DNA from 2 places in the Kribbella sp. NPDC048837 genome. Region 1 is predicted to be linked to the other one. Evidence: riboswitches for the same ligand, from Rfam matches in the RefSeq annotation. Region 1 holds a riboswitch; the other holds the start of a gene.
The links. A riboswitch is a leader RNA that binds a small molecule or an ion and turns the genes downstream of it on or off. The one in region 1 is predicted to bind ZMP and ZTP.
Positions count from the first base shown of each region.

Region 2: another riboswitch for ZMP and ZTP. It lies ahead of ACZ6O0_RS01265 (metallophosphoesterase); the one in region 1 lies ahead of ACZ6O0_RS02285 (bifunctional 5,10-methylenetetrahydrofolate dehydrogenase/5,10-methenyltetrahydrofolate cyclohydrolase).

Region 1 covers NZ_JBVJHF010000001.1:466,693-470,909, forward strand. Annotated here, with positions in the region: gene ACZ6O0_RS02280 (phytanoyl-CoA dioxygenase family protein) at 1-804, shown strand, start outside; gene ACZ6O0_RS02285 (bifunctional 5,10-methylenetetrahydrofolate dehydrogenase/5,10-methenyltetrahydrofolate cyclohydrolase) at 806-1,648, opposite strand; ZMP/ZTP riboswitch at 1,677-1,765, opposite strand; gene ACZ6O0_RS02290 (beta-N-acetylhexosaminidase family protein) at 1,766-3,529, opposite strand; gene ACZ6O0_RS02295 (NUDIX hydrolase) at 3,545-4,159, opposite strand; gene prcA (proteasome subunit alpha) at 4,156-4,217, opposite strand, start outside.
Region 2 covers NZ_JBVJHF010000001.1:249,181-253,397, reverse strand. Annotated here, with positions in the region: gene ACZ6O0_RS01275 (cysteine dioxygenase family protein) at 1-482, opposite strand, end outside; gene ACZ6O0_RS01270 (LysR family transcriptional regulator) at 557-1,426, shown strand; gene ACZ6O0_RS01265 (metallophosphoesterase) at 1,433-2,299, opposite strand; ZMP/ZTP riboswitch at 2,325-2,401, opposite strand; gene ACZ6O0_RS01260 (cysteine hydrolase family protein) at 2,403-2,957, opposite strand; gene ACZ6O0_RS01255 (DUF1905 domain-containing protein) at 3,016-3,318, opposite strand; gene ACZ6O0_RS01250 (helix-turn-helix transcriptional regulator) at 3,311-4,217, opposite strand, start outside.

The sequences.
Region 1 (4,217 bases):
GGCTTCGCGGTCCTGGACCACGCCGTACCGCCTGAGCAGGTCGCCGCCCTGAACGCCGCCGCCGAGCAACTCTGCCGCGGGGAGCTCGGCCGGATCGCCGACGGGCCGCGGATCGGCCCGGGCGACGACGTACTGCGGCAGTTCCTGTGCATCCACTATCCGCACAAGGTGTCGGACGCCGCGCTCGAGGCGCTGCACGCGCCGCGGATCGTCCGGGCCCTGACCGCGGTCATCGGCCCGAACGTCAAGGCCATGCAGTCGATGCTGTTCATTAAGTCCGAGGGGAAGCCGGGGCAGGCCTGGCACCAGGACGAGTTCTTCATCCCGACCCGCGACCGCTCGCTGACCGCGGTCTGGATCGCACTCGACGACGCGACGGTCGAGAACGGCTGCCTGTGGGTGCTCCCCGGATCACACCACCGTGGCGTCATCTACCCCGACCGCGAGCAGGACGACCCGCGCTTCGACTGTACGTCGGAGGCGTACGACTTCCCGTACACCGACGACCAGGCGGTCGCCATCGAGGTCCCGGCCGGCTCGGCGGTGATCTTCAATGGCTACCTGCTGCACCGATCGCTGCCGAACAGCGGTCGGCACGGGTTCCGCCGGGCGCTGGCGAACCACTACATGAGCGCGGAGTCGCTGCTCCCCTGGCACTCGCTGCCACCCGGCGTTCACATCGCCAACCACGACTTCCGCGACATCGTCATGGTGGCCGGGACCGACCCGTACGCCTACAAGGGCATCGACGACGTGGCTCGGCCACACTCACGCCCGGACAAGGACGGTGGCTGCCACCGATGAGCTAGGAGGCAGCCGCCTCGGCGGCGTCGACGGCCTGCTCCAGCAGCAGGGCGATCGTCATCGGCCCGACGCCGCCGGGGACCGGCGTGATCAGGCGGGCGACCTGGACCGCCTCCTCGAAGTGGACGTCGCCGACGTTGCCCTCGTTGTAGCCGGCGTCGACGACGACCGCGCCCGGCTTGAGCCAGTCACCGCGGACGAAGTTCGGCTTCCCGACCGCGGCGATCACGATGTCCGCGGTCCGGACGATGTCCGGCAGGTCCGTGGTCCGCGAGTGCGTGTAGGTGACGGTCGCGTTCGATGCCAGCAGCAACATCCCGACGGGCTTGCCGAGGATCGGGCTGCGGCCGATCACCACCGCGTGCGCCCCGGCGATCGGTACGTCGTACGCCTCCAGCAGCCGGATGATCCCGCCGGGCGTCGCGGACCGGAACCCGGGATCGCCGAACGCCATCGCGGCGAACGACCGCATCGTCACGCCGTCGACGTCCTTGGCCGGGTCGATCGCCTCGAACGCGGCCCGCTCGTCGATCTGCGCCGGCACCGGGTGCTGGAGCAGGATTCCGTGCACCTCGGGGTCGTTCGAGAGCTTGTGAATCTCGGCGACCAGTTCCTCGGTGGTCGTCTCCGCGGGCAGGACGACGCTCCGCGACGCGATCCCGGCCTTCTTCGACCGGTTCTGCTTCATCCGGACGTACGTCGCCGACGCGGGGTCGTCGCCCACCAGTACGGTCGCCAGACACGGCTGCACGCCGGTCCGCTCCCGCAGTACGCGGGCTCGCTCGGCCGCCCGCGCCACCATCTCGGCGGCGAGGTCGGTCCCGATCATCAGTTCAGCGGTCATGGCGCGCTCCTTCGGGCGTCGACTACAGGTCAGCTGCCCAGGCGCGCGGCGCGGCCGGATGTCCGGCAGACCGTTCCCCGGTGGTCGTCCACCTCAACGCCAGTCGCGGTCCACCGCTCAGGATACCGAGTCGGTCACTCTGCTGATGAAAGCGTCGGCAACGCCGTCGCCGATCCGCGGGTGGGTGGTGGAGTGCGGGAGCCGGATGTCGCGAATCTCCTCGGCCTGCGTGACCAGGTGGCTGATCTGGTCCCGGCCGGTGGCGACATCCGAGCTGTTGCCCTCGGCGCCGGCTTCGAGGACGCGCAGGGCCTGGCGCAGCGCCTGCCCCCAGTAGAAGGCCGCGTCGAGCCAGGCGTCCGCCTCGTCGGCGAAGGCCGGGTCGATCACGCCCTCGCGGATCTGGGCCGGAGCGTTCTCGATCGCCTCGCAGTACGGCTCGAGGTCCGCGATCGCGCCGGCCAGGTCCCCGGCCTCCCAGGTCCGCCAGAACGCGGCGGTCTTCGCGGACAGCACCGGCGCGTTCACCAGGTGCAGCTTCCCGTCGTACGTCGTGAGGTCGGCGAAGACCTCCAGCGCCGCGATCGTCGCGGCGTCTCCCCCGGCGCGTTCCGCGATCGCCGCATGCCAGGACGCCTGCTCGTCGTACGTCGCGGGGTTCCAGCCGAACTCCGCGAACGAGTAGAGGGCGAGCTTGCTGGCCGCGGCCTGGTTCATCGGGTTCGAGATCACGCCGACGACCTGGTCGGCGAGGCCCGGCTCACGGCCGCTGTACGCCGCCAGCGGGATCCGCCCGTGCGCGTAGTCGTTGACCGGGTAGTTGTCCCAGATCAGGATGTCGTGCCCGAACACGGCCTTCGCCTCGGCCGCCTGCGCACTGGTGATCGTCTCCGGGACGACGCCGATACCGGTCCAGTGCACCACCACGGCACTGTCCATCTGCTCCCGCAGCGCCTGCTTGTACGGCGTCTCGTCGACGTTGTAGTACTCGGTCGGGACCATCTGCAGGGGCGCGAGGTCCGGCTTGGTCTCGACCCACTCGCGCTGGATCCGGTTCAGCAGCTCGCTCTGCGCCAGCCCGGCCCCACCGCCGCCGGGGCCGAACTTCTGCTCGTCCTCGGGGCTGTGCCACTGCTCGTACTCGATGTCGTCCAGCGCCACGTTGAACGCCCGCGCACCGAGCGCGTACAGCGCCTCGAACTTGGCGATCAGCGCCTGGAAGTCGGCGTCGTCGGTGTAGCGGATCGACAGGCCGGGCGAGAGCGCGAAGGTGAAGTCGACCTTGTTCCGGGCGGCGCGGTCGATCAGCTCGCCTAGCTCGGCCAGCTTGTCGGCCGGATACGGGTCGCGCCACTGCTCGCGGTGGTACGGGTCGTCCTTGGGGGCGTACTCGTAGGTGTTCATCCGGTGCGCGCCGAGGTAGTCCAGGTGATCGAGCCGGTCGGCGTGCGACCACGGCGTCCCGTAGAAGCCCTCGATCGAGCCGCGGTACCGCATCGTCGGCCAGTCGCGGATCTCGACGCCGTCCACCTGGTTGCCCTGGACAAGCTGTGCGAAGGCCTGCGCGGCGTAGAAGGTGCCGCGGGCATCGACCCCGTCCAGCACGACCTGCTGGGCGCCGACGGCGACGACGTACCCCTCGGCCGGCAGCAGACCCGCGGGCGCGACCCCGAGCTGCTCGAGCGTGTCGGCGCTCCCCCCGAGCCAGACGGTCACCTCCGCCTGTCCCTCGAAGACGGTCCGTACGCCGGCCTTCGTGAGCGTCTCGCGGACGACGCGCTCGGCGTCCGCGTCGGTGGTCGGGCCGTACATCAGCCCGACGGTGTCGCCGAGGCCGAAGCCGTCGTCGCGCGGGGTGGTCTGCTGAGGCTCAGGTGTCATCACAGCTCCTACGACCTAGAGAAGCCCTGCATGATCGAGGGCGAGGTAGGCGGCGTCGATCCCCGTCATCGCGCCAGGGGTGCGCAGCTCGGCGCGGAACGCGTCCAGCGTGAGCTCGACCGGGACACAGTCCTCGGTCTCGTCGAGCGCTTGTTTCCCGTCCGGACGGCAGCCGCGCGCGATCGCGACGTACTTGCGGTAGATCGACGACGCCGACGACCACTGCCACGTGACCAGGTCGAGCGACTCGCAGGTGTACCCGGTCTCCTCCTCGAGCTCCCGCGCGCCGGCGAGCGCCGGGTCCTCGCCCGGCTCGACCAGTCCACCCGGCAGGTTGGTGACGACCCGGTCAGGTCCGGCCCGGAACATCCGGATCGTGACGATCCGGCCGTCGGGGGTCAGCGGCAGCACGGTGATGCCGGAGGTGATCCCCTCCGCGGACTTCGGGCCGAAGACGTCCCACTCGACCTCGCGCCCGTCCGGCAGCCGGTACCGCCGCAGGTTCACGGTCAGGAACCGGTGGAACCCCGGCTCCTCGTCGAGCAACTCCCACGGCAGCGGGTCGCCGGGGCGAGACAGCGCAGCCGCCGCGGAGTCCGCGGCGGCTGCGCCATCGATCTGCTTGCTCACAGCGGCCGGTTGTCGCCGCCGGGCTCCTCCGGTGGAGCGACGGGAGCGTCGTCCTCCG
Region 2 (4,217 bases), 220 kb from region 1:
CCGATCCGGGTGACGTCGGTGCCGTAGATGTGGATGGAGATCGCCGTACCGTCGGAGGTGTTGTTGACCCGGTGGATGTCGCCGGGCGGCGCGAATCCGCTCACGTCACCAACGTGGTTGTCGCTCTGGCCGATCAGTCGCAGGTCGGCGTCGTACAGGTCCTCGTGCTCGACCCCCTGGATCACCCCGAACACGCACCAGGTCACGTGATCGTGGATCCGCGTCACCTGCCCGGGGCGCCAAACCAGCGCGATGATCGAGAACGAGCCGTCGGGCTCGACGTGCAGCGTGTGACTGCGGTAGCGGTCCGCCGATCCGAGGCGCTGCTCGGCGGTCAGGACGTCCGGAGTCGGCAGATGCCGGCGCAGTTGCTCGGCCACGAGGTCTGCGGTGCCGTTCCAGTCGGCGTGCTGGTCGATGGCGGTACGGACGCCGGCGATCAGGTCGGTCAGTTCGCTGGTGGAGATCGTTGTCGTGGTCATGTCTTGAGCGTGCGCCGGTCAACCCATAACGTCTAATGCCAAGTTTCGTGCTCACTCATAGATAGATTTGATACATGCTCGATGTCACGAGGTTGCGCGTCATCGACGCCGTCGCCAGGCACGGTTCGGTCACCGCGGCTGCCCGCGAACTGCACTACTCGCAGCCGTCCGTCACTCACCACCTCTCCCGCCTGGAGGCCGAGACCGGCGCGCAGCTGCTGCAGCGGGCCGGTCGTGGCATCCGGCTGACCGAGGCCGGCCGGCTGCTGGCCGCTCGGGCCGCGGAGATCATCGGCCGGATCGACGCCGTCGACGCGGAACTCGCCGCTCACGTCGGGTTGAGCGCCGGCCGGATCCGCCTGGCCGGCTTCTCGTCGGCGATCGGGTCACTCGTGCCGCGGGCGGTGGCGGCCCTGGGCGACAAGCACCCGGGCCTCGAGATCAACCTGCTCGACGCGCATCCGCCGGAGGCGCTCGAACTGCTCCGCACCGGCACGATCGACGTCGCGATCGTCTTCCGGTACGACGAGACCGAGCCGGAGCCGTCCGGCGTACGACTGCATCATCTGCTCGACGATCCGCTCTACCTGCTGTCCGCCGATCAGCCGGTCGAGTTGGCCGGGCTCCGCGACGCGACCTGGATCGCCGGATGCGATCGTTGCCGCAGTCACCTGGTTTCGCTGTGCGCCGCCGAGGGCTACGAGCCGCGGATCGGCTACACGTCCGACGACATGGTGGTCATGCAGGCGCTCGTCGCGGCCGGCCTCGGGGTGACGACCATGCCCGGGCTCGCCCTCCGTGCCCACCACGCCGAGGGCATCATCGCCACCGAGCTCCCCGGCTCCCGCCGCCACGTCTACGCCGCGACGTACGGCGAACCACCCGACCCACCCGCGATCGCCGCCCTGCTCACCATCCTCGCCGAGACCGCGACGCTGCGCTGAAGCACTTCAGGAGTGCTCGATCGCGCCGGTGAGGGGGTTGTAGACGTAGACCTCGGTGCCGGCGTCGGGGTTGCGGGCTTGGAGGGTGTGGCAGAGCGGGGCGAACGGGCCGCCGAGGTCGACGATGGTTGCACCGGCGCCGAGGACGCCTCGGGCGAGGTGACTGGGGGCCGTGAGGTCGATGCGGGTGATCACGCCGGGAGTCACCCAGACGGGCTTGTCCGCGAGCCGGCCGGACAGTTGGTGGTGCAGGTGGCCGCACAGGACCGCTTGTACGTCGGTCCCGGCGAGAACGCGTGCCAGTTTCTCGGGCTCTTGCAGGACCACGGGCTTCAGATACGGGATCGCGTCGACGGAGATCGGCGGGTAGTGGAGTACGACGATCGACCCGGCCGGCGCGGGTGTGGCCAGCTCGGCGGCCAGCCAGTCCAGCTGGTCGTCGCCCAGCACACCGTGTGTCTCTCCGGGGACCAGGCTGTCGAGCGTGATGACGCGGAGGCCGTCGACGTCGCTCACCGCGGCGATCGCACCGGCGATGTCGGCCTGGCGGCCGATGGGTGAGCCGTCCGGACCGAGGTGGCCCCAGCCGAGGGCGGCGGTGAAGCCGTCGCGACGGTCGTGGTTGCCGGTGCAGTAGACGTGCGGGACACCTCGCTCAGCGGCGAACTCGCCCACGGCCGAGCGCACCGCAGTGCATCCCTCTTCGGACCCGTCGTCGGCGATGTCCCCGCTGACGACGATCAGATCCAGCTCCGGCACCCCGCGTACGTCGTACAACAGTCCTTTGAGCGCGCCGAGACCGTCGACGCCGTCCTCGTCCGGGCCGGTGCGGCTGATGTGGGTGTCGGACAGGTGCAGAACACGATGTGGCATGACGAGTCTCCCGGGATGTCGTTGCCGTCGGCACCCAGGCGGTCGATGCCCGTCGCGTCACTCCCCGGTGGTGACCCACCCTCGCCAGTCGTGTGGAACCACCCTACCCAGAGAACGTGACCTCGGCAGTGGGCTGGACGGCGGCGGTGCGGCCCGGGGCCGTGTGGTTCTCCCAGTAGAGGTTGGTGTGGGCGATGACCTTGTCCGGGGTCGGCGCGCCGTACTCCGAGAGGTCTTCGGTGGTGTGGGCGTCGCCGACCAGGGTGACGTCGTACCCCCGGACCATGGCGCCGTGGATGGTGGAGCGGATGCACTCGTCGGTCTGGGCGCCGCTGACGAAGAGGTGGCCGATCCCGGCCTCGGCGAGGACGTCCTCGAGGTCGGTGTCCTCGAAGGAGTCGGCGAAGGTCTTGTGCACGAGCGGCTCCGCCTCGTCGCGCTTGAGCTCGGGGACCAGCTGCCACTCGTCGCTGTCCTTCACGAGGTGCTCGCTGGAGTGCTGGACCCAGACCACCGGCACACCGCCGGCGCGGGCCTTGCCGACCAGGGTGCTGATGTTGGACACCACCTGGTCGCGCTCGTGGGCTTCGCTGACGACACCGTTCTGGACGTCGATCACCACAAGTGCCGTGTTCGGCCGATCTGACAGCGTGGACATGCCGTTCCCTCCCTCTTCCCGGGTCTGTGACGAACGCTAGTCCCACTCGCCGACAGTTTCAGGAGACCTTCCAGCTCCGCAGCCGCAACCGCACGGTCGGTACGTCGCCGTCGTCGAGCTCCTCGGCCCGCCGCACCGCCACCTTCACCGGCAGGATGTACCGCCCGTCCTTCGGGAACATCGACCTGTCCCACACGCTGTCCCCGATCTGCGCCTGCACCAGGATCATCCCCCACCCGTACGTCACGACATTGGATTCCGCCTCGAGGTACGCACAGTCCTCCTCCGGCACCGTGATGAAATACCACGGCGCCGGCCCGCGCCAGTACCAGATCTCGGCGGCGAACTCGATCTCATTCACTGTTACTTGCCTCCAGCAAGCGGTTGGCGATGTTGCGGGCCGCGGTTTTGAGTTCCGCGGATCGGAGGATGTGGTAAGGGGCGGGGAGGGAGGTGAGCTGGCCGGCGTACCAGTAGGGCTCGTCGGTGCTGGCCAGGAGGCGGGTGTGGGTGTCGTCGATGGCTTCCAGGCGGCCCATGCTGCGGGAGATCCAGTGGGCCACGTCGTCGCGCGGGGCGTCGACGATGACCTCGATGGGGTATTTCCAGCCCATCGCCAGATGTTCCTCGACGGCGGCCAGTGGGTCCAGGTCGGCGGGTGCGGTGAATTCCTCGCCCTGCGGCTCGACTTTGGCGATCCTGTCGACGCGCAGAACGCGGCGGGAATTCTTCGTGTGCGACCAGCACAGCAGATACCAACGGCCCCGGCGGACGACGACCGCCCACGGGTCGACGTCCATCGGCCATTCCTCGCCGTGGTGCCGACGGTACTGAAGGATGACGCGCCGGCCGGCGGTGCTCTGGGAGACCAGGGCCGCGGTGATCTCCGGGTCCGGCGTGCGGACGCCGGGATCGGGACCGCGCGCGCTGACCCGGCGGATGGCGTCGGTCGAGCGGGCGATGTGTTCGGGCAGGACCCGGATGATCTTGCCGAGCGCGTTCTCGACCGGGTCGGCCGCGCCGCGCGGTCCTTCCAGCACCGCCATCACCAGGCCGAGCGCTTCGGTGGTGGTGAACATCAGTGGGGCCAGCCGCAGTCCGCGACCGACCCGGTAGCCGCCGTACGGACCGCGGACCGACTCGATCGGGATGTCGGCCTCGCGCAGGATCGCGACATAGCGCCGGGCCGCCCGTTCGGAGACCCCGAGCTTCTCCCCCAGGTGCTCGGCCGTGATGCCCGGGCTGTTCTGGATCAGTTCC